Regions from separate parts of the Planctobacterium sp. AWM4_229 genome, predicted to be linked through region 1. Evidence: predicted binding sites of a transcription regulator. Region 1 holds the regulator's gene; each other region holds the start of a gene.
What was found. The regulator sigma-54, encoded in region 1, starts transcription at its own class of promoters, with help from an activator protein. The targets are predictions, from matches to a motif close to GTTGGCACGNNNNTNGNNT.

Region 2: a site for sigma-54 is predicted at 5,855-5,873, ahead of flgB (flagellar basal body rod protein FlgB). Genes of this name have one in related genera too.
Region 3: a site for sigma-54 is predicted at 5,614-5,632, ahead of glnA (glutamate--ammonia ligase). Genes of this name have one in related genera too.

What each region holds. Positions count from the first base shown of each region.
Region 1 is NZ_JBSWWX010000010.1:109,737-119,702, forward strand. Features, by position in the region: gene rapZ (RNase adapter RapZ) at 1-579, opposite strand, end outside; gene ptsN (PTS IIA-like nitrogen regulatory protein PtsN) at 576-1,019, opposite strand; gene hpf (ribosome hibernation promoting factor) at 1,035-1,322, opposite strand; gene ACXAGP_RS19830 (RNA polymerase factor sigma-54) at 1,350-2,846, opposite strand; gene lptB (LPS export ABC transporter ATP-binding protein) at 2,916-3,641, opposite strand; gene lptA (lipopolysaccharide transport periplasmic protein LptA) at 3,674-4,180, opposite strand; gene lptC (LPS export ABC transporter periplasmic protein LptC) at 4,143-4,712, opposite strand; gene kdsC (3-deoxy-manno-octulosonate-8-phosphatase KdsC) at 4,709-5,263, opposite strand; gene ACXAGP_RS19855 (KpsF/GutQ family sugar-phosphate isomerase) at 5,263-6,240, opposite strand; gene ACXAGP_RS19860 (calcium/sodium antiporter) at 6,254-7,213, opposite strand; gene ACXAGP_RS19865 (ATP-binding cassette domain-containing protein) at 7,674-8,468, shown strand; gene mlaE (lipid asymmetry maintenance ABC transporter permease subunit MlaE) at 8,470-9,249, shown strand; gene mlaD (outer membrane lipid asymmetry maintenance protein MlaD) at 9,260-9,727, shown strand.
Region 2 is NZ_JBSWWX010000009.1:6,557-16,522, forward strand. Features, by position in the region: gene ACXAGP_RS18700 (flagellar basal body P-ring protein FlgI) at 1-114, opposite strand, end outside; gene flgH (flagellar basal body L-ring protein FlgH) at 150-845, opposite strand; gene flgG (flagellar basal-body rod protein FlgG) at 858-1,646, opposite strand; gene ACXAGP_RS18715 (flagellar basal body rod protein FlgF) at 1,710-2,453, opposite strand; gene flgE (flagellar hook protein FlgE) at 2,595-4,034, opposite strand; gene ACXAGP_RS18725 (FlgD immunoglobulin-like domain containing protein) at 4,053-4,979, opposite strand; gene flgC (flagellar basal body rod protein FlgC) at 4,989-5,414, opposite strand; gene flgB (flagellar basal body rod protein FlgB) at 5,414-5,815, opposite strand; gene ACXAGP_RS18740 (CheR family methyltransferase) at 5,964-6,788, opposite strand; gene ACXAGP_RS18745 (chemotaxis protein CheV) at 6,792-7,730, opposite strand; gene flgA (flagellar basal body P-ring formation chaperone FlgA) at 7,887-8,597, shown strand; gene flgM (flagellar biosynthesis anti-sigma factor FlgM) at 8,838-9,173, shown strand; gene flgN (flagellar export chaperone FlgN) at 9,177-9,596, shown strand; gene ACXAGP_RS18765 (LPP20 family lipoprotein) at 9,769-9,966, opposite strand, start outside.
Region 3 is NZ_JBSWWX010000010.1:1,480-11,445, reverse strand. Features, by position in the region: gene ACXAGP_RS19400 (YbaN family protein) at 37-450, shown strand; gene ACXAGP_RS19395 (DUF6746 family protein) at 503-892, opposite strand; gene ACXAGP_RS19390 (ABC transporter ATP-binding protein) at 988-2,826, opposite strand; gene ACXAGP_RS19385 (MAPEG family protein) at 2,844-3,248, opposite strand; gene typA (translational GTPase TypA) at 3,381-5,228, opposite strand; gene glnA (glutamate--ammonia ligase) at 5,724-7,133, shown strand; gene ACXAGP_RS19370 (DUF4124 domain-containing protein) at 7,282-7,788, shown strand; gene glnL (nitrogen regulation protein NR(II)) at 7,873-8,937, shown strand; gene glnG (nitrogen regulation protein NR(I)) at 8,934-9,966, shown strand, end outside.

The sequences.
Region 1 (9,966 bases):
AGGTATCCAATGAGGATTGGGTAAAAATCTCACATCAAAAACATAATCTGCGTCTTTTGGGACGCCATTTTTAAAACCAAAGGATTCAAAAACTAATACCAGTCGCGAGGATTTTTTTCCTAATATACGTTCTCTAACAAGCTCTGCTAACTGGTGAATGGATAATTTATCAGTGTCGATGTGCAAATCTGCACGTTCATATATTGGGGTTAACAGTTCGCGCTCTTTAACAATCGCATCTGCAAGGGAGATCTTGTTTTTTGAAAGTGGGTGCAGACGGCGAGTTTCGCTGTAGCGCTTGATCAGCATGTCGTCACTGGCGTCGAGATAAATGATAGTTAAATCGGTTTTATTGGGCAGAAAATCCAGGTTTTCAGCCAATAAATCGGGATCTTTAGGTAAGTTACGCACATCAATACTGACGGCAATTTGATCGTATTCACTCACTACAGCATGAGTTAGCGTGGGCAGCATGCTGACGGGAAGATTATCTACACAGTAGTAACCCAAATCCTCCAAAGCCCTTAATACCACAGACTTTCCGGATCCGGATCGTCCGCTGATCACAATTAGTTTCATACCAGTGCTTCATAAAGTGCGTTGTCTGAATGGCAATTGCGAATAACCTTGATAACCTCTTTATCACTGAGTTTTTGAGCGATACGAGCCAAGGTTTGAAGGTGGCCGTCGGTTTGCTCAGTAGGCACAAGAATCGCAAAAAAAATGTCGACAAGCTGATTGTCGATTGAGTCAAATTCTATACCAGGAGAGCAGGTAATAACAATAGCCAGAGGGGAACTCAGACCATCTACTCGGCCGTGCGGGATAGCGATACCTTGTCCAATACCTGTGCTGCCCATTTTTTCTCGGCATAATAAACTGGCAAGCACATCTTCTTCGTTAAGTGCATCTAGTTTTTCGCTGGCAATGTTGCTGATGATTTGGAGTGCGCGTTTTTTGCTGGTAACAGGGACTGCACAACGCGTGCAGTCCAATGAGAGGATGTCTTTGATTTCCATCCTTGTTTAGGCCTCTTAATGACTCTTGAGTTTTTCTTTGTGTTTTATGACTTGCCTGTCTAGCTTGTCAATCAGTGAGTCAATCGCAGCATACATGTCTTTATGCTCCGACGTGGCAAATACTTCACCTCCATCAAGATGCAGGGTTGCTTCCGCTTTTTGGTTGAGTTTTTCAACGTTTAAGATGACATACACATTGTTTATGTGATCAAAATGTCGCTCAAGCTTGGTAAATTTTGTATCGACATAATCGCGAAGAGAATCGGTGATTTCGACGTGATGACCTGATAAGTTTATTTGCATAATTGGTCGTCCTTCTTGTAGGGAAGTCTATATTAGACTCTTACGTTGGTTAGATGGAGGAATCGAGAGCGATTCCCGGTATTTCGCAATGGTTCGCCGGGCTACCATAATGCCCTGATCGGCAAGCAATTGCGCAATCTTGCTATCACTTAGTGGTTTAGCCTGATTTTCTGCCGCCACAAGCTTTTTGATAAGTGCTCTAATTGCCGTAGAAGAACACTCACCACCATTTTCCGTTGCCACATGACTGGAAAAGAAATATTTGAGTTCGAAAATACCTCTTGGCGTGTGCATGTATTTTTGAGTGGTTACCCGTGAAATCGTGGACTCGTGCATGTCTACCATTTCTGCCACATCGTTTAGTACCATTGGCTTCATCATTTCCGGTCCATGCTCAAAAAAGCCATGTTGTTGCTGCACGATACAATTGGCCACTTTCAGCAAAGTATCGTTACGACTTTCTATGCTCTTGATAAACCATTTGGCTTCTTGCATGTGGGAGCGAATGAATTGACCGTCCGCACTGCTGCGGCTGTTTTTACTCATCGCAGCGTATTGTTGATTGATATTCAACTTAGGTACTGATTCGGGATTGAGTTCCACTACCCAGCGTCCGGATTTTTTAGTGACAGAAACATCTGGAATAACGTAATCCGGCTCTTTGGTATTGAGGGTACTACCAGGATGAGGATTGAGGGTTTGCAGCAGTTTTAATACTTCTTTTAACTGCTCTTCCCGCAGTTTCGATTTTCGAATAAGGGTACGAAAATCTTTGGCCATTAACAAATCAGAATAATCGCAAAGCAGTGATTTGGCCTCTTTCAACCAAGGGGTATCAGCGGGAAATTGCCCCAATTGCACCAACAAGCACTCTTGCGGCGAGATGGAGCCAGAACCCATAGGGTCAAAGTGCTGAATGCGTTTTCTGACACATTCTACTTCGTCCAGCTCAATTTCTTCATCATTGAGACTTTCCAGAATATCCTCAACCGATACGGTGAGATAGCCGCTCTCATCAATGGAGTCGATGATGGCCAATGCAATGGCTTGGTCGGTTTCACTGAAAGGTGTCAGATGCAGTTGCCAAAGCAAGTGATCTTGTATGGATTCGCTGGTTTCTCCCTGGTAAACCTGTTCATCATCGGAACCAACACTGGCAGCAGGGGCTGGTGCAGAAGACGCGCTGTAATACTCGTCCCAGGTACTGTCGATGGGGAGCTCATCGGGCAAATCATTTTTTTCGAATGCGTCGCTAGAATCAATACCGTCAGAGCCATTGAATTCTTTATCGCTGTCTGCGCCGTTTAGATCTGAACTGGATTTTGGCTCTTTGAGTAATTCTAAAGCCTCGTCACTGTTGCCATCTGTAGATTCATCCACTTCCAGAAGTGGGTTGGCGTCCAATGCGTCTTGAATCTCCTGTTGCAGATCCAGCGTTGATAATTGCAACAAGCGAATGGCTTGCTGCAACTGCGGCGTCATTGTTAATTGTTGACTAAATTTTAGTTGTAAAGACGGCTTCATTAAAAATGGTTTTTCCGACTCCAGAATGCGAAATTATCGCAATCCACTTATGAGTTATTGTTTTAGTAACTATAGCCTGAATTGCTCACCCAGGTATACATCTCTTACTTGCTGATTGGCCAAAACCGTTTCCGGTTCGCCCTCAGCGATAACTTGCCCATGGCTGACGATGTAAGCTTGCTCACATACGTCGAGGGTTTCGCGCACATTGTGATCAGTGATCAGAACGCCAATTCCTCTGTCTCGCAGATGGTGAATAATCTTCTTTATATCATTAACAGAGATAGGGTCAACGCCTGCGAAAGGTTCGTCCAGCAAAATAAACTGTGGGTTGGCCGCTAGTGCCCGGGCAATTTCCACTCTGCGACGCTCGCCACCAGACAGGCTCATGCCAAGGTTATGGCGAATATGATTTAAGTTAAATTCATCCAGCAGCTCGTCTGCCAGTTCTTCGCGTTGTTCGTTATCCAGTTCTTTGCGCATTTGCAAAATTGCCATGAGATTCTGGAAAACGCTTAATTTTCTGAAAATCGAAGATTCTTGAGGCAAATAACCAATACCGTGCCGGGCACGGACATGCATCGGCTGTAAAGTCAGTTCGTGTTGGTCTATGAATACTTCACCTTTATCTAAGGTGACCAGACCTACGATCATATAAAATGTCGTGGTTTTTCCAGCGCCATTAGGACCCAATAAGCCCACTATTTGTCCGGTATTCACCTGGATGCTTACATCCCGCACTACCTGTCGGCTTTTATAAGATTTTGCCAAATTGTTAGCATATAAGGTTGGCACTATCAGTGTTTCCTTTTGCGGTTTATGCGTATTTAATTTTTATCGTCAGTTTGAAACACCGTTGTTACCCGGCCATCTGACTCATCACCGCCGGCAATGAGCTGTTCTTTTTCAAGATTAAAACTGATTTTTTCGCCTCTCACCATACTGGTGTCTTGGTGCAGTTCTGCTGAACCGTTCAATTCCAACGTTCGCGACTCAACCACGTAACGTATTTCTTCGGCTTTTGCAGTAATTTTACTGCCATCGTCCATGGTTTGAGAATATACCGCAGGTTTACCGATTGCGATAAAGATCTCCTTTCCCTTGCCATCCTCGGCACTCACTCGCACCTCGTCAGCATCGATGGAAAGTGATCCCTGACGAACTCGCACATCTTCTTTAAACACTGAGGTTTTGCGCTTTCCGTCAACAAATTGTGATTTGGAGTCTACTTTAATGGGAAGCTTAAAATCTTCCTTACCTGCCAGCGCTGTTGTTGAGAATAGTAGGCAAGCGCCACTAATTAACAACAGTCTGCTGATAAATGGTTTCAACATGTTCTTTTAGTTCCAATTTTCGGGTTAACAGATTGACGCTAAGCCCGTTGCTTTTTATGACAAAATCCTGACCCGTAATTATCACCGGATTGTCTGATCTCGCTGTGTTTTTTTCTAAATCGATTTCAACGAAACTGGTTTCTATGGTTTGCACAAAGTCCTGTTCGTTGAGACTTTTGATTACCACATTTTGCTCAAGTTCAATTCGTTGATCACTGTATAGTGTGCCTTCCTTAGCAATGATTTGCCATGGTGAGTCGGTTTCGTCGGTATATATCGTATATTCTGGCTCTTCAAACAAGGTAAACCCGAGAATTTCGTAATGTTCCATAGATGCCGCGAATACTTCGTGATTGATACTTCCCGACTCGTTGTAGAGCGTGCTTTTCATGTTCCGGGCCTGATAGTTGGGATCCCATGCTTCAGGTCGTTCATCAATCACTTCCGGCGCATCAGTCGTGGCTACCATATTGAAATAGATGGTGATGAGCACCAAAAATAAAAGCCCTAAGCTGAGATGAATTCTACTCATACACTACTTGCCTGAATGCCATTCAATTTGTCCTGACTTAAAAGGATCAGGTCACAAAGTTCACGCACACAACCAAATCCACCGGCTGTTCGGGTGACATAATTACTCACCTCAATCACTGAGGGGTGGGCGTCTGCTGGGGCCACTTTAAGGGCGGAAAGGGCAAACATGCCGGTATCGGGAAGATCATCACCAATACTAGCAGTATTTTCAGGGAGGATACTTAATTGTTGTTGCAGATTTTGCAAAGCGGTTTGTTTTTGCTCTTCACCTTGAATGATGTGCTTCACTCCAAGTGCTGTAAAACGTTGGGCAACAATATTCGATTTTCTTCCTGTGATAATAGCCACTTCTATATCCGCGGCCATTAGCGCTTTTAAGCCGTAACCATCTTTAGTGTGAAAGGCTTTCAGTTCCTCACCACTGTTACCCATGTAGATTCGACCGTCGCTAAATACGCCGTCCACATCACAGGCCAGCAATTTTATTTTTTTGCAGAGCCTAAATGTATCCTCTGCAATTTGGCCATAAGGCGTATCTACTGTATTCATTACACGAGTCCTGATTTGATCAAATCAAGCATATTTAAGGCACCAACAGGGCGGTTGTGGGCATCCACCACAATCAGGCTGCTAATATTGCGGTGTTCCATTTCACTCAATGCTTCAGCGGCCAGCATTTCTCGATGGGCCGTAAAACAGTTGCGGGTCATGACTTCACTGATGAGGGTGTTATGCACATCTTTGTGGGCGTCGATGACACGGCGTAAATCACCGTCGGTGAATATGCCGACGAGTTTTCCTTCTGGGTCGACAATGCCAGCGAGACCTAAACTCTTTTGGGTAATAATGACAAGCGCATCGCGAATGCTGCACCCCTCTGAAACAAGCGGTACTCGGTCTCCAGAGTGCATGATATCGTTTAAGGTCAATAGTAACTTTTTACCCAATGAGCCGCTTGGGTGTGATAAGGCAAATTCTTCGGCGGTGAAGTTTTTTGCATCTAACAGCGCAACTGCGAGTGCATCCCCAAGAACCAAGGTAACGCTAGTGCTGGAAGTAGGGGCGAGACCTAAGGAACAGGCTTCACGCGGCACTGCGATAGACAAATGGATATCCGCGTAGCGGCCCATGGAAGATTCAGGGCTTCTGGTCATAGCGATGACTTCTATGCCTAAGCGTTTGACGACGGGTAGCAAGGAAAGAACCTCGCTGGTTTCGCCGGAATTAGATATGGCGAGCAAAACATCGTCCTCGCCCAGCATTCCCAAATCACCGTGACCAGCCTCTCCAGGGTGCATAAAAAATGCGGGCGTTCCGGTGCTGGCCAAGGTGGCTGCTATTTTATTGGCGATATGTCCCGATTTACCCATGCCAGTAACGACAACCTTGCCCTTGCAAGCTAACATGGTTTGGCAAGCGGCAATAAAGTGCTCATCAAAAGCCTGCTTTAAATTAGCTATGGCTTCCAGTTCGATATCAAGTACGCGACGCGCTGAGGCAAGTAGTTTATCTGGCTCAACATTCATACGTGATCCTTACTCAGGCAAAAAACAAAAACATGAGATAGCCGACATAGCCGGATACCAGCACAGCCCCTTCCCAGCGAGTGATTTTGCGAATTCCTCGCAAACCAAAACTGAATAGCAAGAGTAACACGGTAAAGCCTAACATGACATGAATGTCGCGGTTTGCGGCAAAGGCGTCGATTACCCCTGGCGCTATCAGCCCCGGCATGGCCATTACAGCAAGAATGTTAAATATGTTAGAGCCGATAATGTTTCCCAGAGCCATATCGTCTTCGCCTTTCAATACTCCCGCGATACTGGCAGCAAGCTCTGGCAAACTGGTACCGATGGCAATTATCGTAAGGCCTATCATGAGTTCGCTCATACCGAAATGACGGGCAATGACGACCGCAGAATCCACCATGATATCGGCACTGATTGGGAGAAAAACCATGCCTACTATTACCCAAAGTATCGCTTTATGAGTTGGCACATCTGAGGGGATTTCTTCAGCGGTGTCGGTACCGTATGGATCCCTGCGATCAGCTTGAATCGACAACCAGGTCAGCCCGCCGATAGTGGCAAAAAACAGCACCATTAGAGCGATACCTTCTGGCAAGCTCAAGGTCAGGTCCGCCAGGAACCAAGCCGCAATAAGGGAGACAACTAACAAGATAGGCATCTCTCGGCGAATGGTACCGGAACTGACCATTAAGGGTTTAAATAACGCAGTGAGACCCAGAACAAGGCCGATATTGGTGATATTGGAACCGATGGCATTCCCTACCGCGGTATCGGGATTGCCAGCCATAGAGGCGGTGGCCGATACCATTATTTCTGGCGCAGAAGACCCCATAGCAACAATCGTCATGCCGATGACCATGGGGGAAATCCCAAAGTTTTTGGCCATTGCCGAAGCGCCATAAACAAAGCGGTCTGCACTCCAGCTAAGTAGAGCGAGTCCAACGAGAAAAAGGGCTAATTGAGTCAACATGAATAAAAATCGTTCGTATAATTGAAAGGTTGTGACAAGTGAATGGCTCTATTATGGGTACGACTTCACAAGTTTAAACTATTTGCATTGATTTGTTGAACTAAGTTTCTGTAAATAAACGATGTTTGTTCTCTGCAAGTTACGAAGATTGTGTTCGATACATTCGAATACACAAGTATCTTTGGGATACATCTGGTTACATCCAGGGATCTTTCGAAGTAATAGTATATATCTTGTAACTTTTTGATTTTGTTTTGCATGCTTGAAAGTCGATAAAATAGTCCTATATCGGGGCTTCGGCTAAAATTAGCAGAACAATCACGTATAATATTACACAGCTGTAATCTGAACTTAAAGATCCGGTAAATACTGACAGTTTATGGTCAAGGCATGTTGTATATATACAGTTTTCAAAGAAAGATGGAACGGCTAGCAACTTTTGCGCTCTGGAATGCACACGATGAAAAATCTGGTAGAAGTTAAAAATCTAACCTTTAAACGCGGTGATCGCACGATATACCAGGATATCAGTATGTCCATCCCAGAGGGTAAAACAACAGCGATTATGGGACCCAGCGGTATCGGTAAGACTACCATGTTGAGACTTATTGGTGGTCAGCTTAAACCCGATAGTGGCGATGTACTGTTTGATGGCAAATCCATTCCCGGTATGAATCGCGCTCAGCTTTACGCATGCCGCCGTGATATGAGTATGTTGTTTCAGAGCGGCGCTTTGTTTACTGAGATGTCGGTATTCGACAATGTCGCGTTTCCACTCAGAGAGCATACCCATTTAAGTGAAGATATTATCCGTACCTTGGTGTTACTCAAGCTTCAGGCTGTGGGACTGCGAGGTGCGGAAAAGCTGTACCCCAGCGAGTTGTCCGGGGGGATGGCCCGCCGAGCGGCGCTTGCTCGGGCTATTGCACTGGACCCAAGGTTGATCATGTACGATGAGCCGTTTGCTGGGCAGGACCCGATTTCTATGGGGGTATTGGTAAAACTCATCAAAGATCTTAATGATGCGTTGAATCTTACCAGTATTGTGGTCACCCATGATGTCACTGAGGTACTGACTATTGCCGATTACATCTACATTATTGCTGAAAAGCAGGTTATTGGCGAAGGAACTCCAGAGCAAATCAAGAGTTCTGATTCAGATTTGGTACAGCAGTTTTTGCAGGGGGAGGCCGATGGCCCGGTTCCATTCCATTATCCTGCTACGGATATACGTGAAGCTTTGTTAGGGAGTTAATATGGAGTTCTTGGCAAGGAAAGGGCGCAATGCAATAAGCGCAATAGAAAAAATAGGCAGAGCTTCGGTGATGTTTTGGGGAGCCATTGTGGCGCGCCCCAATCCTATGAAATCGGTGCCGCTGACTATCAAACAAATGTACGTGGTAGGTGTTCAGTCGTTATTGATCATCTTAGTGTCTGGCTTGTTTATTGGCATGGTGATGGGACTCCAGGGCTACACGGTTCTGGTAAATTACGGTGCTGAGGAAAGCTTAGGTCCTATGGTGGCGCTGTCATTATTGCGTGAGCTTGGCCCAGTGGTTACAGCATTGTTATTTGCTGGTCGGGCGGGATCGGCATTAACGGCTGAGATTGGCTTGATGAAGGCCACTGAGCAACTTAGCAGCCTGGAAATGATGGCGGTGGATCCGCTGCGCCAGGTGATTGCCCCCAGGCTTTGGGCGGGCATTCTGACCATGCCCATGCTGGCTATTATTTTCAGTGCCATTGGCATTTTAGGTGGGCACCTGGTGGGGGTCGATTGGTTAGGTGTTGATGCCGGTAGTTATTGGTCCATTATGCAATCTGCTGTGGATTTGAACGAAGATATTATGAACGGTGTGATCAAAAGTATTGTATTCGCCGTTGTCGTTACCTGGATAGCTGTTTTTAACGGCTATGACTCGATACCCACGTCAGAAGGGATAAGTAAAGCCACAACGCAAACGGTGGTGCATTCTTCTCTTGCTGTGCTGGGACTAGATTTTGTATTAACCGCCGTTATGTTTGGAACTAATTAGGAGTTTGAAAATGAATTCTCGCAAAATGGAAATTGGGGTTGGCCTGTTTGTTTCTTTGGCGGTGGCCGCATTTTTAATGTTGGCACTGAAAGTGGCGGATCAAGGCATGCAAGGCTCCGGGGATACTTACGAGCTCTATGCCAAGTTCGACAACATTGGTGGTTTGAAGGTGCGTTCAGCGGTAAAAGTGGGTGGTGTGATCATTGGTCGAGTGGAAGATATATCTCTGGATAAAGACGACTTCACTCCTGTAGTGAAGTTGGTCATTAGTCAGGAATACGCGGGTTTTCCTGATACCAGTTCAGTGTCCATCCTGACTTCTGGATTGTTGGGTGAGCAATATGTGGGTTTCCAACCCGGCTTCTCTTTCGATGGCATTGAGACACTGGAACCAGGTGATTTTATAGAAGATACCAAGTCAGCCTTGGTGCTGGAAGATTTGATTGGTCAGTTCCTGTTCAGCAGAAACGACGAATAATATACCCAAACTACCTCAAGATACTCGACTTCAGCGGGAGAATAAAAGGATTTAGGCAAGGTAAATTGGAGATGGCATGGTTGTTCTCACGTCGATACAATTTAACGCCGCATAAATGCTTTTAGGCCCCGCCCTTCGGGAGCTTCACAGCGCTTCCATTACTGTGTTGCACTTGTTTGAAAGGTAGCCGACATTCCTTCTCAAGTGCGCCTTGTATTGAAAGCGCTGTGATAGCTCTG
Region 2 (9,966 bases), on a different contig from region 1:
AAGCTGGTTGCTTCTGACGCCAGAGATAGAAACAGCATCTTTAATCTTTTGCGCATAACTAACACTGCTCATCAGCACTGCCGTTAATACTACAAAGAATTTCAATAATTTCATGATGTCGCTCCTCACTCGCCTCAATACGTCAAAAATTAAAAGGGCCACCACGTAGATGCAAAGAACTTGCCAAGCCATCCTTGTTGCTGCACCTGTGAGAAACTACCTGTGCCACTGTACTGAATACGGGCATTGGCGATTTTAGAAGAAAGCACTTCATTGGCAGGATTTATATCTGCGGGACGAACGATACCGGTCAGACGAATGTACTCATCACCGTTATTCAGCGTTAACCACTTCTCACCACGAATAATCAAGTTGTTGTTAGGCATTACCTGAACCACGGTGACAGAAATGTTTCCTGTGAGATTATTACTCTGATTCGCTGAGGCATCTCCCTCAAAATCGTTACTGGCACCTAAATCAAGCTGAAAATCACCACCCAAACCTAAATTGAGGTTGCCACCGCCGGGTCCAACAATGGGATCAAAATCAACTTCTGATTCGCGTTCAAGCGTTGTACTGGCAGATTTGGTTGCGGACGTATTTTCACGCAAGATGACGGTAATAATATCGCCAATCCTGCGTCCTTTTGCGTCCGAATACAGACTATTGGCATGCATGGCGTTAAAGATAGAACCATCATTGGAAACCTGCTCAACGGGCATTTCTGGTACCACTGGCGCAAAAAAGGGGTCATTCGGGCGAGGATCCACCTGAACCGTAGACTGACATGCCGTCAGCAACACAAAGGAAGAAACAACAGAAAGTTTTGTGATTAGCTTATTCATACTACACCATCATTAAAGTTGCTGAATAACCTGGCCAAGCATCTGATCCACAGCTGAAATAACTTTAGAGTTCATTTCATACAAACGTTGGCTTTCGATCAGATTTACCAGTTCTTCTGTAACATTCACATTTGAGGTTTCAAGCGAGCCTTGTTGAATCGTGCCCAAGCCATCTAACCCCGGAACCCCCTGGATAGGTGCGCCGCTAGCCGCCGTTTCCACATACAAGTTTTGTCCGATGGGCTGCAAACCTGTGGCATTAACAAAATCGGAAATATTAAGCTGACCGATGATAGTTGGTGCCGCCTGACCTCGCACCTGAACGGAAACTTCACCGTCTTGTGAAATCGTGATCTGCTGCGCATCTTCAGGAACGGTAATAGCTGGTTGCAATTGGAAACCGGCACCCGGTGTCACGATTTGCCCGGTATCATCCAGGGTAAACTGACCATTTCGGGTATAAGCTATGGAGCCATCGGGTTGCAAAATCTCGAAAAAGCCACGGCCCTGAATTGACATATCCAGAGAGTTTTCAGTGGTTAACATATTGCCCTGAGTGTGTGCCTTTTGCGTTGCTACCACTTTACTCCCTGCGCCCACCATCAAACCTGATGGCAACTCGGTATCCGCTGATGAACGACCACCTGGCTGGTTGATATTCTGGTAGAGCAGATCTTCAAATATCGCCCGATCTTTTTTAAATCCAACCGTGCTGGCATTGGCCAGGTTGTTGGAAATTACCGACACATCGGTTTGCGCCGCATCGAGTCCTGTTTTACTAATCCATAATGCCGGGTGCATAAGCCACCTCCTCATTGCCAGGAAACAAAAGTGTTTCCGTGATTAATTGTTTTAATTTAGTCATTACATGATCATCATTAAACGAGTGCCACGCTGATCGATTTCTTCCGCCTTTTTCATAAACTTCACCTGCATTTCGTAATGACGCTGAGACTGAATAATGCCCATCATCTCTTCGATAGGGTTAACATTACTCGCCTCTAAAAATCCGGTACGAATGCCCACCGTCAAATCCTGGTCAGCTTGCTCACCATCGGGTAATCGAAACAATCCATCCTCACTGCGCTGCAGATTTTCAAGATCGGGTTTGACCAATTTGATTCGACCCACTGGCTCCAACACATTGGCAGGCGCGCCTTGGGGTCTGACCGAGATAGTGCCATCCTGAGCCACACTCACGTTTGAAAGTGGGATTGGTAAAAAGATAGGACCTGCCTCACCCACAATTTGATTGCCGCGGGTATCCAACAGCTCACCGTTGGTGCCCATTTGCAGGCTGCCGTTACGGGAATAGGCTTCACCGCCGTTTTTGTCGATTACCGCAAACCAACCATTACCTTCAACGGCAATATCCAGGTCGCGATTAGTTTGCACCATGGCTCCGGCGTCGTAGCGATTCGCCGGACTTTCTGTCATGGCAAATACACGTGTCGGCAAACCGTCGCCGAAAGCCGGCATGGCTCGGGCTTGCGCCATCATCGCCTTAAATCCGGTGGTTTGGGCATTTGCCAGGTTGTTGGCTCGAACCGCACTCGATAACAGGTCCTGAGAGGCACCTGATGCGGCAATATAAAGCATTTTATCCATGACGGTAATTTGACCTGTTATTTACTTAACAGTATCAAAGCATTAATCATGCCAAAAACGATTTTGGAGTAGTGCAGAGCGAAATGGAAGGTGGTTACAAAAAGGGCCACGTTATGTGGCCCTTTATTATTGACGTTAAGATTATCTGATACCCAAGATTGTCTGGTTCAGGGCATTGTTTATTTCCAAGGCTCGTGAGTTGGCCTGGAAGTTCCGCTGCGCGATGATCATATCAATCAGCTCAGTAGTCAGGTTTACATTGGATTGCTCCAGAGCTGAGGAGTTGATATCACCAAAGGTACCCGTGGTGGCCTCACCCGCTAGCGCTTCGCCGGACAAAATACTCTCTTTCCAGGAGGCATTACCATTTTGGGTTAAACCTTGCTCGTTAGAAAAACGCGCCAAAGCGATACGGCTAATAGGCTCTGAGGTACCGTTGGAGAACGTTGCTCTAACCAGACCATCCGGGCCGATATCAATACCCGTTAAACGCCCTACAGGTAAACCATCCTGTTCTAACGATGTCACCTCAAAGTTTGAGGCAAACTGCGTGGGTTCATCATCACCGATGCCATTGGTATCCAGATTAAAGTTGATGGCCAATGTTTGGGCTGTATCGGCACCTGAAGTCAATCCTGTTAACGGAATAGTTGTAGGGATGAGTACATCGCCCGCGACCCCCGTAGGCAAAGCGTTACCATCAGCAGACTGGATTTCAGTGAAATCACCGCTGGAGTCAAACACCAGTCGCGTGCCCCAAATACCGGTGTTAGTGGTACCACCGCCAGCGGTCGTGAGGGTATTGCCAAATCCAACGTGGTTTGAACCACCATTGTTTACAGCGGCAGCATCAGCAGGGTCTGTTCCGTCAGAGTTAGTATAATCGTAAAACTCACCATCTACGGAAGTGATCATTAACCACTCATTGGATGCCGCATTGGAATCCTTTATAAAGTAAAAAGTCTGAATATGAGACTCACCTAGGGAATCGTACACTGTAATCGAAGTTGACGCATTGTAAGTTGTTGTGTCATCTGGATCGAAATCATCCGGGTCGATAGCAGCATCACCGGCAGGGAGGTTCATGCGCAGGTCAACCTCGGTTGTGGCTGATGGATTACCAGAAGAATCGGGTATTTGCACTGGCTCTGCGGTACTCAATGCAATTGAAGATGAAGTCCCATCGCTGTTTACCGGAAAACCTAATAAGTTGTCGCCTTGGGAGTTAACCACAAAGTTATCTTCGTCCAGCTTAAACTGGCCAGCACGAGTATAGGTAAAATCCTGAGAGGAAATATCAGGTACGGTAACAAAAAAGCCGTTACCGGTAATGGCTAAATCCAGCGCAGTATTAGTGAACTGTAAGCTGCCCTGACTGAATTGTTGGGCTACTTCCTGGGTTACTACACCGTCGCCGACTTTGGTTCGACCACCGCCTAATAATGAGGATGCAAACACATCTCCAAATTCGGCACGTGACTCTTTGAATCCCACAGTATTTACGTTGGCAATGTTGTTTGCCGTGGTATCCAGGTCTTTTTGAGCGGCAGCGACACCACTCAGGGCTATATTAAATGACATTGCTCGTTCTCCTGCTAATTAGCTTACGTTTATTATGTCGGTGAGGCGGATGCTTTCATCGCCTACCAAATTGAGTACAACACCTTCATTACCTGCGCCTGCCAAACTGACACTCTCTACGCGACGGTTAATGCCAAAGGGAATTGACTCTGTCTGGCCATTGATTTCACCTTCGATTTTGATGTTATAAGATCCAGGCGGCAGGATATTCCCAGCATCATCCGTGCCATCCCAGCCAAATTCGATATTACCGGCTTGCTGACTGCCCACATCAATGGTACGCAGCACCTGACCAATATCGTCTTCGATAATAATCTTCATGTCTTTGACATTTTGCGCAGCCACGGCAGTACCGGTAACCTGAGCGTTCATCTGTACGTTCAGTTCGGTATTCAGGCCGTCAATGGTGCCTGTTGCCTGCACCTTATACTTACCGGCCGGCAAATGATTGCCGTCGGCATCAGTACCATCCCAGCCAAAAGAAATGGCACCAGCATCGTGATTACCAGCGTCCATTTCACGAACCACCTCGCCATACTCATTTAGTACTTGAATTTGCATATCTTCAACCGGTGCATCGGCTATGATGTAGCCACTCACACCACCCTCTTGCCAGGTGTTGCCCACGCTGCTTTCCGTCAATACGGTTTGACCGATGAGGCTGGTTGCTTGCAGTGCCTGGTTTGAATTCATGGATGAAGCAAATTCATCAAACTTATCGTTCAGCTGGGACAGACTATCCGCCATGGTAAAGCTGGTCATCTGCGCCACCATCTGGTCGTTGTCCACCGGTTTGGTGGGGTCCTGCATGGCAAGTTGCTCAGTGAGTAAGGAGAAAAAATCTTCCTGGGTTAACTGTGAATTGGCATTGGGATCCGCCACCGGTACCCCTTCTTCTTGCCAGTACAGCTGATCGTTTAATAATTTGCTGCCTATTGCGTCCATCTTATTCTCCTATCGGCCTTGGCCTAACATCATCACGCGGCGGAAAATTCGCTTAGTGGTATCAGCCACCTGCACGTTTGCCTCATAGGCTTTTGAAGCTGAGAGCATATCCGCCATGGATTCCACGACATTGACATTAGGCTTAAAGATGTAACCATCTTCATTGGCCATGGGGTGATTGGGGGAGTACTCCATCTGCAGGGGCTTTTGGCTCTCCACAACACCCAACACATTAACTTTGGTGCCCAGCGGTGCCTGGGCATTTGTGGCATTTTTCATTTCTGCGGCAAAAACGGCATGTCGCGCCTTGTAAGTTTCACCGTAGGAAGAACTTACGCTGTTAGCATTTGCCACGTTACTAGCGGTGGTATTCAACCTTACGCCTTCGGCATGCATGCCCGAGGACGCAATGTCCATTACATTAAACAAACTCATTATTGTTGCCCTCCGGTCAGTGCTTTTTTCATGCCTTTAAATTTGCCATCCAGAAATTGAATACTCGCCTGATACCGCAAACCGTTATCCAGGAACGCATTTTTTTCCATCTGTCCTTCAACTGTGTTGCCATCGCCGGTATCCGGCTGGGTTGGAACCCGAAAGGTGACAAGTCGGTCGCTTTGCATTTGCCCTTCTATATGCCCGGATGAGGTGCGATTGAGATGCATACGTTGTTCATACGAAGCGCTTTTCATCGCTTCCTGAAAATTTATGTCTCTGGCTTTGTAGCCGGGTGTATTCTGGTTTGCCAGATTGCCGGCAATAAGCTCCATACGATCCTGTCTCACTGAGACAGCTCGATGATGCAAAGCGGTTAATTTGTCTAAACTGATAGCCATTCTGGCCTCCACAGCGTCAAAAAACTTACAGTGGATTGAAAGCAAGGCATGTGCCAGTTTTGGAAGAAGCAATATATTTTAGATAGAGGGGCTGCGCCGAGAAACGCGAAAGGCCTCTAAATTAGAGGGGTTCGTTGATATAATAAAATTATTTTCGAGTGTAATATAAGCCAGGATTACATCGAATCATATTAAAATCGGAGGATAAGCCAGCCATAGATTCTGACGCACCCAAGAATAAAATGCCGTCTTTATTTAACACAGAGGCAATTTTTTGCAGTATAGCGCTTTTCACTTCTGGTGCGAAATAAATCAAGACATTGCGACAGAACACCATATCAAAACGCCCCAGATTGGCGTAGCTGTCCAGCAAATTGAGCTGTCTGAAGGTAACCATACGCGCAATCTCAGGCTTGATGCGCTTGTTTCCTTCTGGTGTATCGTCGAAAAACTGGCGTTTTCGTTCCTCAGATAATCCTCGCGACAAGGACAATGAATCGTAAGTGGCCACTTTACATTTTTGCAGCATTTCCGTGGACAGATCGGTACCGACAATTTGCACACCGGCAAATCGACTATTCAACTTCTGATATTCAGCTGCAGCCATCGCAATTGAATAGGGCTCTTGCCCTGATGATGCCGCAGCACACCAGATCTTTACCGGCTGTCGACTTTCTGCGAATTTGGGAAACAGCTCTTTGACTAACAGTTCAAAAGGATATCTGTCTCGAAACCACAGTGTTTCATTGGTGGTCATGGCATCAATAGCATCGTCTCTCAAACCCCTATTTCTGCCGTTGATCACATCATTAACCACCTGACTCAGCGAAGGCTCGTCATATTTTCGCATCAAAGGCGCTAAACGACTTCTCACCAAATACTGCTTGTTCGGTCCCAAAACGATACCACAGCAGCGCTCCAGGAATTCACTAAACAGTGTGTAGTCGTCTTCGCTTAATGTTTTATTCACCACAGATTATTTTTCCGCTGACTTGTCCAGCCATTTCTTTACCGCAGTAGCCAGTTCATCTGGGTGGAACTTCGCAATAAAATCATCCGCCCCCACCTTCTTAACCATCGCTTGGTTGAATACACCGCTCAATGAAGTATGCAGCACTACATGTAACTTAGCCAGTTCAGGCGTACTCTTAATCTCTGCCGTTAAGGTATAACCATCCATTTCTGGCATTTCAATATCACTGACGATAACGCCAACTTTGTCGGTTACATCGCCGGTTTCCGAGGCAATTTCTTTCAGTCTTTCAAGCGCTTCTCGGCCATCTTTGGCAGCTTCAATTTCCAGGCCCAATGAGGACAAGGCCTTTTTAACCTGGCTTCTCGCTACCGATGAGTCATCCGCGATGAAAATAATCTTGTCATCCAGACTGGCGTCGTGCTTAGCCAACTCTTCAGCCATGTCTTCGCGCACCACTTCTCGTGCTGGCGCGATTTCATTGAGGATTTTTTCAACATCCAGAATTTCAATTAATTCGCCATCAACTTCTGTGACAGCAGTAAGATAACTGGCCTTACCCGCCCCCTCAGGTGGTGGCAAGATGGCTTCCCAATTGATATTAATAATGCGCTCCACCGAGCCCACTAAAAAACCTTGTACTGAGCGGTTGTATTCCGCGATGACAATAAAGGCATTTTTGATATCTTCAATCTTACGTCCACCTGTTGCCATACTCATATCGATAACCGAGATAGTTTGGCCGCGAATATGGGCAACACCTCTTACCAAGGCATTCAGCTTTGGCATTGAAGTTAAGGGCGGACACTGTAAAACCTCACGTACTTTAAATACGTTAATTCCGTAGCGTTGGCGATTATTGAGTTTGAACAATAATAGCTCAAGGCGGTTTTGCCCCACCAGCTGAGTTCGTTGGTTAACAGAATCTAAAATTCCCGCCATAAAACACCTCTAATTCATCCAAACAGGCACGATACTTGAATAGTACTCTTATGTGGATGCGTGATTATTATTCGCCCACACAGCGTTATTTTTTTGACGCTGTTAAGTTTTTACCAAAATTGCCTTTAAGCATAGCCAAATTGGAAGAAAGTGAACATGAAAAATTTCGCCAACCTCAAGAAAACCTTAAAACTTTCCTTAATTGGTTGGTTTATAACAACCAATATAGCGGCTGCGCAAGAAAAAGATTTAATGCGTAATCTTGTGGAAGAGACCGCAGAGATATTTGTTTATCAAAATGCCGAAGTAGACAACATCAATGATGTACAAATTTCCGTCAGGAGTATTGATGAACGCATCAACATCCCTGCCTGTCCTGTGGATTTGCAAGCCAGCAGTAGTTCGCAATCTTTGCGTCAATCTAACGTAACAGTAAGAGTGAGCTGCCCGAGCAATGGTTGGTTCCATTATTTGAGTGTCAGCGTAACAGAAATGCAAGAAGTCGTTGTACTGGCAGATACGGTCTCCCCGGGTACCTTATTAACCGCCAATAACGTTACTTTAGAAAAAGTAGACAAAAGACGTATAAGAGGCGGCACTTTTGCCGATATAAAAGATGTTGTGGGTGCGCGTTTAAAGCGCCGTTCACGAGATGGCACTACCGTATCTCCGAATATGCTATGCTTTGTTTGTAAAGGCGACGCCATAGTGATAACTGCGAAGCTCAGCGGACTTGAAATAAAAACCAGTGGTGTAGCACTGCAAGATGGCAATATTGGTGATACGATCTCGGTTCAAAATAGACGCTCTAAAAAGCAGCTAGAAGCAGAAGTGGCGAATGTTAACGAGGTTCGAGTCCAGATATAAAATGGAACGAGGTGCGCTGCAACTCGGAGAGGCGCATTAGAAGATTGCCAATGTCGCTGTTAACCTAACAAATATTGGCAAATCATTGATTTTATAAAGACTTTTTTATGGTCTTAATTTAAACTGCGAAAATACAGTTAGCCAGTATAAAAAAAAAGCGCATTTATTGGTTTTTTATTAAAGATTGAAAGGCGTCAGCCGATAAGCTAACTGAGGGTTTAAAAGTATTGGAATTTAATCATGGCTATTAACAATGTAAATGGCACAGGTCAGAAGCCACAGTTGGAGAGTCAACGACTCAATCAACAACAGGCTCAGCAAGGCCAAAGTGCGAATACAGCACAGCAAGCTCAAACCGCTGCTGCTGCCCCTCGCCAGGATTCCGTTTCGCTGACCCAGTCAGCACAACAACTGGCGAACGTGCAGAAAAAAGCAAGCGACGCTCCGGTGAATCAAGATAAAGTTGATAAACTAAAAGCGGCGATTCAGAACGGCTCTTACAAGATTGATGCTGAGCAACTGGCATCCAAAATCTCGAAAGCTGAAACTGAACTGTTTGGCTTATCCAAAGGTTAATTGATGTCAGATTTGACTGCAGCTCTAGAACAACAACTAACGCTACTTCAGGCGTTAGAAGCTAACCTCCAAAAAGAACTGGAGTTGGTGGTTGCTCGCGATGCTGAAAGTCTGCTGACATTGATTGACGAAAAATCGGCATTACTGGAGCAGTTAGCACAAAACGATGTGTCTCTGCAAAAATTAAAAACGCCTGAGAGCGAGCTTTCCGAAGAACAATTCGAATTGGCTCAGCAAGGCAAAGAACTATTGCATAAGTGTCAGCATCAGACTGAAGTAAACGCTGCGGCAGTAGAAAAGAACCAAATAAGACTTCAGCGATTACGCAACGTAATGCTGGCAGCACGAAACAAAGAATCACTTACTTACACCAACAAAGGTAAAACACAGGGCGGCATGTTGGGCTCTGGTGTCAAAGCCTGACGTTTTATTAAAGCTCCCCTAACCGTTGAGCTAAGCACACAATATACCTTACCTATAAACCCCTTTAGCATAAACTCGTTTTACTTTGCACCTCGATAGTACTTGCTCAAAAACGACAAAACCTCTCAAAAGAGAGGTTTTCATGTTGAGTGGAGCGGGAAAACTCAATATATCAATAATAGGTGATTTCTTTTATTTTTCTTGGACGTGCCGTGGAAAGGTAAATATCATACACTTTTTGAAAATCGAGACTCAATTCCGTTGCGTAAACATCCTCACCTACCGGATAGGTTTTAACCACTTCAGCACCTCTGATTACGCCTTCAACCGATGCCTTTAAATCATTGTCCTTGAGCACCAGGTTAGCCAA
Region 3 (9,966 bases), 110 kb from region 1:
CCACCGGCTCATCAAACGATAAGTTGAGGCGTATTTTTGGCTCTACAGAAAATAACAAAGATTATCTACATAATGTCTGGCTGGACTTGCATCTTGTTAGGTGTGTTAGGTGCATTTTTGCCGATACTACCCACCACTCCATTTTTATTGCTGGCATTATGGTTGTTTAATCGCAGCTCACCTCGATTTCACGCTATGCTTTTAAACAATCCATGGGTTGGTAGCACGTTGAGGCAATGGGAAGAGTCAAGATCGATTACTTCTTCCGCCCGCCGTCGGGCAGTGATCATGATCGTCGTGGTGTTTTCTCTATCTATTTATCTGGTCAGAGACACCTGGCAGTTACAATTGATGTTGGCCCTGCTGTGCAGTTCGCTACTGCTATTTATGCTGAAAATTCCAATTAAAAACAATATAGCAACCACCTCTGCCCAGCCTGACACTGACTAGCCCAGTGGCTGCCGCTAGATTTATGTTTTTCGGGAAGCAATTTGAGCAAGTGTCAGCTTTTACACTCTTTGGGTTGTAATAGCAGTTCTAAAGCACTGAGGTAAGCATTGCTAGAAGTTCTCAGCATGTCCTGCTGCAATGATTCCGATGCTTTGTGGGCACGCTCCAGATCATCAGCAATCACCACAAGATCCTGCTGTAATCGCTGCACGGCATTCTCTAAGGTATAGGTAAGTTCGTGCACTTTAACCATGTCTTCAACTCCGATTTGAGGTTTATTCAATATCGCTTGTAGCTTGGCGTTAAAGTTATTTAAATTGCAGATAGCAACACTGGTATCAGGTGCCTGCAATGCCGGAAAGTGATCGTAGTCTTCGTCCGCCGAAAGAGTGGGAGCCACTAGAAACGAAATTGAGACAGCGCTTAGCAAAAGATTTTTCATTGAGAGTCCATTAGTTTGGTTTTCTCAATGTTAATGGTAACTATTAGCATTTGCAACAACGCTGATATATGAAATCACTCATTGAGGCAAAGAATTTACTCCAGCCCCAGAAATCCGCCCGTTTGATGCTTCCATAACCTCGCATATTGGCCGTTTAATGCCAATAACTCCTGGTGTGAGCCCATTTCAATAACTCTTCCTTTATCCAATACAATCAACCTGTCCATCGCGGCAATTGTGGATAAGCGGTGTGCAATGGCCAAAACAGTTTTGTTGTCCATTATTTTGTTCAGGCTTTCCTGAATGGCCACTTCAACTTCAGAGTCCAAAGCAGAGGTAGCTTCATCCAAAATTAAGATGGGTGCGTCTTTCAATAAAACTCTGGCAATAGCAATGCGCTGTCGTTGCCCCCCTGAAAGTTTAACTCCACGCTCCCCCACCATAGCATCGTAGCCAGTGCGACCTTGTTGATCAGATAAACTCATAATGAACTCATGGGCTTCCGCCTGTTTTGCGGCGCTAATTAGTTCCGCTTCTGTCGCGTCAGGTTTGCCGTACAGAATGTTTTCACGAATAGAACGATGCAGCAAGCTCGTGTCCTGAGTCACCATGCTGATATTGGCACGCAAACTTTCTTGTTTAACCTGGCTAATATCCTGGTCATCTATAAAAATGCTACCAGAATCAACATCAAAGAAACGCAACAACAGATTCACCAAGGTAGATTTACCGGCACCGGATTTGCCCACAATGCCCACTTTTTCCCCTGCCCTGATGTTCAATTGCAACCCGTCAAATACTGGAACCTGCTGAGATGTACTTTTGTAATTAAAATTGATTTGCTGAAAGGTAATAGCACCATCATCAACACGTAACGGCTTAGCCGCTTCGCTATCTTTAACCTCGGTGGGTAAAGAGAGCGTGTTCATGCCATCTTGCACCATTCCTATATTTTCAAATAACCCGGATATTTCCCACATAATCCACTGGGACATGCCATTGAGTCGCATTGCCAGTGCTACGGAAACTGCGATATCTCCAGCTGTTACTGTGCCTTCTTGCCAATAGTAGAGCCCGGCAGTCACCACAGCAAAAACCAGCAGGGCATTACTCAGCCAAATGCAACCATCCAGCAGCGTAACCAGACGCATTTGGGGGTACACTGTTTTTAAGAACGTATCCATACTACTTCTGGCATACTCAGTTTCTTGTGCGCTATGAGAGAAGAGCTTTACTGTCTGGATATTGGTGTAACTGTCTACAATGCGGCCAGTCATGTTGGAGCGGGCATCAGCCTGTTGCTGTGAAACGCGTTTAAGACGAGGTAAAAACAATCTCAGAATCAATACATAAACAACAAACCACAGAATAAAAGGGACAGCCAGGTTGATATCCATAGTCATGACCAGGATGACAATACCCACGAAATAGACACTCACGTAAACCATCAAATCCAACATTTTCAGTACAGTTTCCCGTACCGAAAGGGCGGTTTGCATCACTTTAGTGGCTATCCGTCCGGCAAAATCGTTGTAGAAAAATGACAGGCTTTGATGAATCAAATACTGGTGGGCCGACCAGCGAATGCGCATTGGAAAGTTCCCCAACAGAGACTGGTGGGAAAACAGCGCCTGCAGCACCACAACGGTTGGTAAGCCAACAACTAACAGTGCAGCCATCCAATACAGGGTATTTTGATGTTGCTGAAAAAACGAATCCGGATCGCCTGCAGCAACAGCGTCAACCAATGTGCCAAGGTAGCCGAATAAATATACCTCCAGCACGGCAACCGCCGCACTGAGTAGCGACATCATCAGCAGAACAAACCACATCCCCTGGCAGTAATGAAGACAAAAAGCCATTAAAGTTTTAGGTGGCTTAACGGGCTTTTTATTGGGGAAAGGTTCGGTTAACTGCTCAAAAAACCTGAAAATCATAGAAGCTCAAATACTCATAAAATAAAGAGGGTTAGCCAATACAGGCAAATCCCCAATTGCACCAAAAAGAAGGCAAGACGCAATTGCACCGCAATCACAGAGGTAGACAGAATATGGACAGCGGATTGTGCCATCCGCGCGGCAAATACAACCAACGCCAAAGGATCCGTTAAGGCCTGTTGCTCTATGGCCAGACTCAACAAAAATGTCCCCCCCACAATGGGGAAGCTCTCAATGCAGTTGGCTTGTGCTCTGGTAAGACGCAGCCCCAACGCGGTAACATCTTCTCCACTGGCATTGAATTCATTGGCGGCTTTTTGCCCTTTAGCAACAATCACTGAACGATAGCCAATAAGAACCAAGGTTAACAAGATAGTCCAGCCGATATAGCCGGCAAGTGCGATAATCGTGGCAGACATAAAACACTCCAAATTATGATTTAGAAACCAGACCCGAATATATGAGAAAATGTTCCAGTGCAGCACCAGTTTATTGCTTTTAGTACAAACAAAAAAGGCTCCATTCGGAGCCCTTTTTCACTGCAATGCAGATTATGCCTCTTTTGCTTTCTCACGAGAAGCACGTTTACGCTCATTCTCAGTAAGTAGCTTCTTGCGAATGCGAATGCTCTCTGGTGTTACTTCAACCAGCTCATCATCATCGATAAACTCAAGCGCTTGCTCCAAAGACATGACGATAGGCGGAACCAGATTCTGCGCTTCATCGGTACCCGAAGCACGAACGTTAGTTAACTGCTTGCCTTTTAACGCATTAACCGTCAAATCGTTATCACGACTGTGAATACCAATAACCATACCTTCGTACACTTCAACACCGTGACCGATGAACAAACGGCCACGCTCTTGCAAGTTAAATAATGCGTTTGTTAACGCTTTACCTGCAGCGTTAGCGATAAGAACACCGTTCTTGCGCTGGCCAATGTTGCCACCTTTATGAGCACCATAATGATCGAATGTATGATAAAGCAGACCCGAACCTGAGGTTAATGTCATAAACTCAGTTTGGAAACCAATCAGCCCACGACTTGGAATGATAAAGTCCATACGCACGCGGCCTTTGCCATCAGGAGACATATCGGTCAGCTCACCTTTACGCAAGCCGATCTGCTCCATAATAGAGCCTTGGTGCTCTTCCTGGCAGTCGATAGTCAGTGTTTCAAATGGCTCTTGTAATTCACCATCAACGGTTTTCAGAATAACTTCTGGTCGAGATACGGCCAGTTCATAACCTTCGCGACGCATGTTCTCAATTAGGATACCCAAGTGTAGTTCACCACGTCCGGACACGCGGAACTTGTCTGGATCATCCATTTCAGTGACGCGCAAGGCAACATTGTGCACCAGCTCGGCTTTTAAGCGATCAAGGATATTACGGGAAGTAACGAACTTACCTTCTTTACCTGAAAACGGTGAGGTATTTACCTGGAACGTCATGGTTACTGTTGGCTCATCAACCGACAATGGCGGTAACGCTTCTACTGTGTTGACATCACAAACGGTATCAGAAATTTTCAGCTCACCAAGACCAGTGATAGCAATGATGTCACCCGCGTAAGCGGCTTCTACTTCGTGGCGCTGCAAACCAAGGTAACCCAGCACCTGACCTACTTTACCATTGCGCTTTTTGCCATCAGCAGTGACAACGGTAACCTGTTGGTTAATTTTAACGCTACCACGTGTAACGCGGCCAACGCCAATAACGCCCACATAAGAATTATAATCCAATTGAGAGATCTGCATTTGCAGAGGACCATCAACATCAGCATCAGGAGGTGATACCTGATCGACAATAGTTTGAAACAGCGCAGTCATGTCATCCGCGGGCTGGTCAGCATCCAGTGAAGCCCAACCATTAAGTGCTGAGGCATAAACCACCTGGAAGTCCAGTTGCTCGTCGGTAGCACCGAGGTTGTCAAACAAATCAAATACCTGGTCCATTACCCAATCAGGACGTGCGCCTGGTTTATCAATCTTGTTGATAACCACAATTGGTTTCAAACCTTGAGCGAAGGCTTTTTGCGTTACAAATCGCGTTTGCGGCATTGGGCCTTCTTGAGCATCAACCAGCAATAATACAGAGTCAGCCATAGACATAACGCGCTCAACCTCACCACCAAAGTCGGCGTGTCCGGGAGTATCTACGATATTGATTCGGTAATCGTTCCACTTAATGGCCGTATTCTTCGCCAGAATGGTAATGCCACGCTCTTTTTCGATGTCGTTGGAGTCCATCACGCGTTCTTCTGTCTCACCTGTGCGACTTTCAAGAGTCCCAGACTGCTGTAGAAGTTTATCTACCAAGGTGGTTTTACCGTGGTCAACGTGGGCGATGATTGCGATATTGCGCAATTTTTCAATGGCTACCGGATTGGCTGTCATGTATTGATTTCTCTGTAACTTATTAAAACGATGACTGGCAACAGTAATCCTGCTTATTCTGTACGGTTTTTAACCGGACAATGCCAGCGAGGCGCGGATTTTACAGGTTTATCAACAAATAAGCGATGGAAATCTAGACTTTCTGCCGAATATTCACTGGATTGTCACAAATTCTATGGCAATAGAGGTGTAAATTAAGAACAGCTTGGAATATCTTGCACCAATCTGGAATTAGTCTAGCTTTTAAACATATGGAAGGACACTGCCAGCACCACATTGGTGCAGAGCGCATCATATTAGCGCATCAATGAAGCTAAAACAGTGCAACACCTCTCAGAGACATGTTCTAATCCTTTGTTTTATAAGGGTTAATATGTTTTATTTGAATGGCACGAAATTAGCTAAATACATCTGTTACTAAATTACGATATGATTTCAGGATTATTTTCTGGTGTTTCCTGACACCAACCATGACCTACTCAATTGGAGGACACTATGTCAGTAGAATCGGCTTTAGCCTTAATCGCGGAAAGTGAAGCGAAATTTGTTGATTTAAGATTTACCGATACCAAAGGTAAAGAGCAGCACGTATCGATTCCCGCAGCACTTATCGACGAAGATTTTTTTGAAGAAGGCAAAATGTTTGACGGCTCTTCCATCGCTGGCTGGAAAGGAATTAACGAGTCTGACATGATTTTGATGCCAGATCCTGCAACAGCAGTTTTAGACCCGTTCGCAGAAGAAGCTCAGGTTAACATCCGTTGTGGTATCGTTGAACCTTCTACCATGCAAGGTTATGACCGTGACCCTCGCTCTATCGCACAGCGTGCCGAAGAATACCTGAAATCTACTGGTATCGGTGACAAGGCGTTTTTTGGTCCTGAGCCAGAATTCTTCTTATTTGACGACATTCGTTTCCACACTGAAATGGGTGAATCTTTCTACAAAATCGACGCCGCAGAAGCAAAGTGGAATTCAGGTGCTGAATTCGAAAACGGCAACTTGGGTCACCGCCCGGGTGTTAAAGGTGGTTACTTCCCGGTACCTCCAGTAGATTCTGCCCACGATATCCGTACTGCTATGTGTTTGGTTATGGAAGAAATGGGTTTGACTGTTGAAGCTCATCACCACGAAGTAGCAACCGCGGGTCAAAACGAAATCGCCTGCGAATTCAACTCTATCGTTGAAAAAGCAGACGAGATTCAAATCTACAAGTACGTTATCCACAATGTAGCAGACGCCTATGGCAAATCAGCGACCTTCATGCCTAAGCCATTGGTAGGCGATAACGGTTCTGGTATGCACTGCCACCAGTCAATCAGTAAAGATGGTCAAAACATCTTTGCAGGGGACAAGTATGGCGGTTTATCTGACGAAGCCTTGTACTATATTGGCGGTATTATCAAGCACGCGCGTGCAATCAATGCTTTCACCAATGCGTCTACTAACTCATACAAGCGTTTGGTGCCAGGCTTCGAAGCTCCGGTAATGCTGGCATATTCTGCACGTAACCGTTCTGCATCTATTCGTATCCCATACGTAACTAGTGCAAAAGCACGTCGTATCGAAGTACGCTTCCCTGATCCTACAGGCAACCCTTATCTGGCCTTTACGGCCATGCTGATGGCAGGTCTTGACGGGATCAAGAACAAGATCCACCCTGGCGATGCTATGGATAAGGACTTGTATGACTTACCAGCAGAAGAAGCAGCAGAGATCCCAACTGTGGCCAGCTCTTTGGAAATGGCGTTAGAAGCTCTGGACAACGACCGTGACTTCCTGAAGGCCGGTGGTGTTATGAGTGATGACATGATTGACGCCTACATTGAGCTGAAAGCTGAAGAAGTAGAAAGACTTAACATGACGACTGCGCCTGTTGAGTTTGATATGTACTACAGCGTATAAACCTGTAACACATTGATATATAAAAACCCGCTTGATAGCGGGTTTTTTTGTGAGCATTTTCACAATCACTATTGAGAAATAGTGCAGAGTCATCAACACTAGAGTTATTGATAGTCACCCGGTCTGTACAGTCATGCTACGAAAGTGTTTGCTCATAGCTTTAATTGCCACTGTATCTATTGTCACGTCAGCGAGCACCAAAATATACAAGGTGGTGAAGCCTGATGGCACCGTCATCTATACCGACAAGCCGCCTCCCGGTGCATCCGAATACAAACTCCTCAAACAGCCAAATTTGATGCCTTCAATGGCCACAAACCAAAATTCAAAAGCCAAAGAGACTCAACTAGCGCCAGTAGCTAAACCAACACTAAAACTACTTAAACCAGCCAATGAAGCCACCGTAAGAAGCAATGCAGGCGAGGTAACCATTGAAGCGAGCATGGCACCGGAAATGACTGGCCAGTTCATACTCTATTTAAATGGCCAACTTCATAGTCGTCACATTGCTCCAATGTTTGAATTGGAGGGCCTGGATAGAGGTAGCTATAACATTAAAATTGAGTTTCTTGACCAGTCAGGCAAGCTACTTGCATCTACTCAGCCAAACACATTTTATTTGCATAAAGCTTCTGCATTAATTCAAGCAAACTAGACAAATCAAAGGCTTGAGAGTCGAAGCAGTTCTTCTATAATTTTTAATATGCACCAATAAGGTGCATTGTGGTTAAATGCTCGTATGAATGAAGACATAAAACTCAATAATTTGCTCGACAATCTGTCTACAGCAATATTGCTACTGGATCAGGATATGCGGATATTGTTTGCCAATGTCTCCTCAGAATCCCTTTTTGAGCATTCTCGTAATCAATTGTTTCGCCACCCTCTTAGCGAGTTTCTGATTGGCGACTGCATTAAAATTGAACGCTTTTATAGTGCTTTGCACAACAGGGACAGCTTTTCAGAAAACGAAATTCAATTGATTTTCAAAGATGGACGCCACTGTCTGGCATCGATGATCGTGACTTATTACGAATCAGACGAGAATGGCATGTTGGCTTTGGAAATCAATCCCATCGATCAGATCAAAAAGCTCAGCCAGGAAAGTCATCAATGGGCTTTGCAGCAAGCTTCACGCGATCTCATCAGAGGCCTGGCCCATGAGATTAAAAATCCGCTTGGTGGTATACGCGGTGCAGCACAGTTATTGGAAAGGGAGCTGCAAGACTCCAATCTCAGAGAATTCACACAGCTGATCATAGAACAATCCGACCGCTTGCGTAACCTGGTAGACAGATTATTAGGTCCCAACAAGCCACCTGATTTTCAGTGGGTCAATATTCATCGCGTTATTGAGAAGATTCGTACTCTGCTAACTATTGAACATCATGGCATCATCATTGAGCGCGACTACGATCCCAGTATCCCCGACATGTTTATCGATTCTGATATGTTACAACAGGCGATATTAAACATAGCCCGTAATTCCGTTCAGGCACTCAATGGTGATGGCACGTTAAAACTTAGTACCCGAATTCAGCGCCAATCAACGATTCACGGCAATCGCTTTCCATTGTGTGCCCAAATAAAAATTATCGATAACGGACCGGGCATCCCTGACAGCATCAAGGATACTTTGTTTTACCCTATGGTTTCCTCAAAACTCGAGGGCACTGGGCTTGGCTTATCCATATCGCAATCTTTGATCAATCACCACAAAGGTAAGATTGAAGTGGAGAGCTGGCCCGGCCACACCGAATTTACCATTTTGATCCCTATTGCAAAAAAGGAAGATATTAAATGAGCAACGCACCTGTTTGGATAGTCGATGATGACAGCTCGATCCGTTGGGTTTTACAAAAAGCATTACAGGGTGCAAATATCGAGTGCTTCAGTTTTGAGAATCCGGAAGATCTGTTATTGCAACTTGGCTCTGGCCAGTTGCCTGAAGTGATTGTGTCTGACATCAGAATGCCACAGATGGATGGCATGCAGTTATTGGATACCGTACATCAAGAGCATCCCGATATTCCCTTTATCATCATGACTGCTCATTCAGATCTGGATAGTGCCGTCAATGCATACAAACAAGGCGCTTTTGAATACCTACCCAAACCTTTTGATATTGATGAAGCTGTTACTCTGGTGCAAAAGGCGCTGACTAAAGCCCGAGAAAATAGCTCAAAAATTGGTAATAACGAGACAAAAGTCAGAACCGAGATCATCGGAGAAGCCCCTGCAATGCAGGAGGTCTTTAGAGCCATTGGCAGACTATCTCGCTCCAGTATTAGCGTATTAATTAACGGCGAATCTGGTACCGGTAAAGAATTAGTGGCTCAGGCATTGCACAAGCACAGCCCCAGAGCGGATAAGACTTTTATTCCATTAAATATGGCGGCCATTCCCGGAGATCTTATCGAGTCTGAATTGTTTGGCCATGAAAAAGGGGCGTTTACCGGCGCACAATCCACCCGCGTAGGACGTTTTGAGCAAGCCAATGGCGGTACCTTATTTCTGGACGAAATTGGTGATATGCCTCTGGACGTGCAAACACGATTGTTACGTGTACTGGCTGATGGTCAGTTCTATCGCGTTGGTGGACATGAACCCGTTTCAGTGGATGTGCGTATCATTGCTGCCACGCATCAGGACCTGGAAAAGCGGGTAACAGACGGTAAGTTTCGAGAAGACTTGTATCACCGGCTGAATGTAATCAAGATACACCTTCCTAAACTCAGTGACCGTAGCGAAGATATCGTGCCTCTTGCTCACCACTTTCTGGGATTAGCGGCGAAGGAGTTACAAGTTGAAAGCAAAATACTGAGTAAAGATT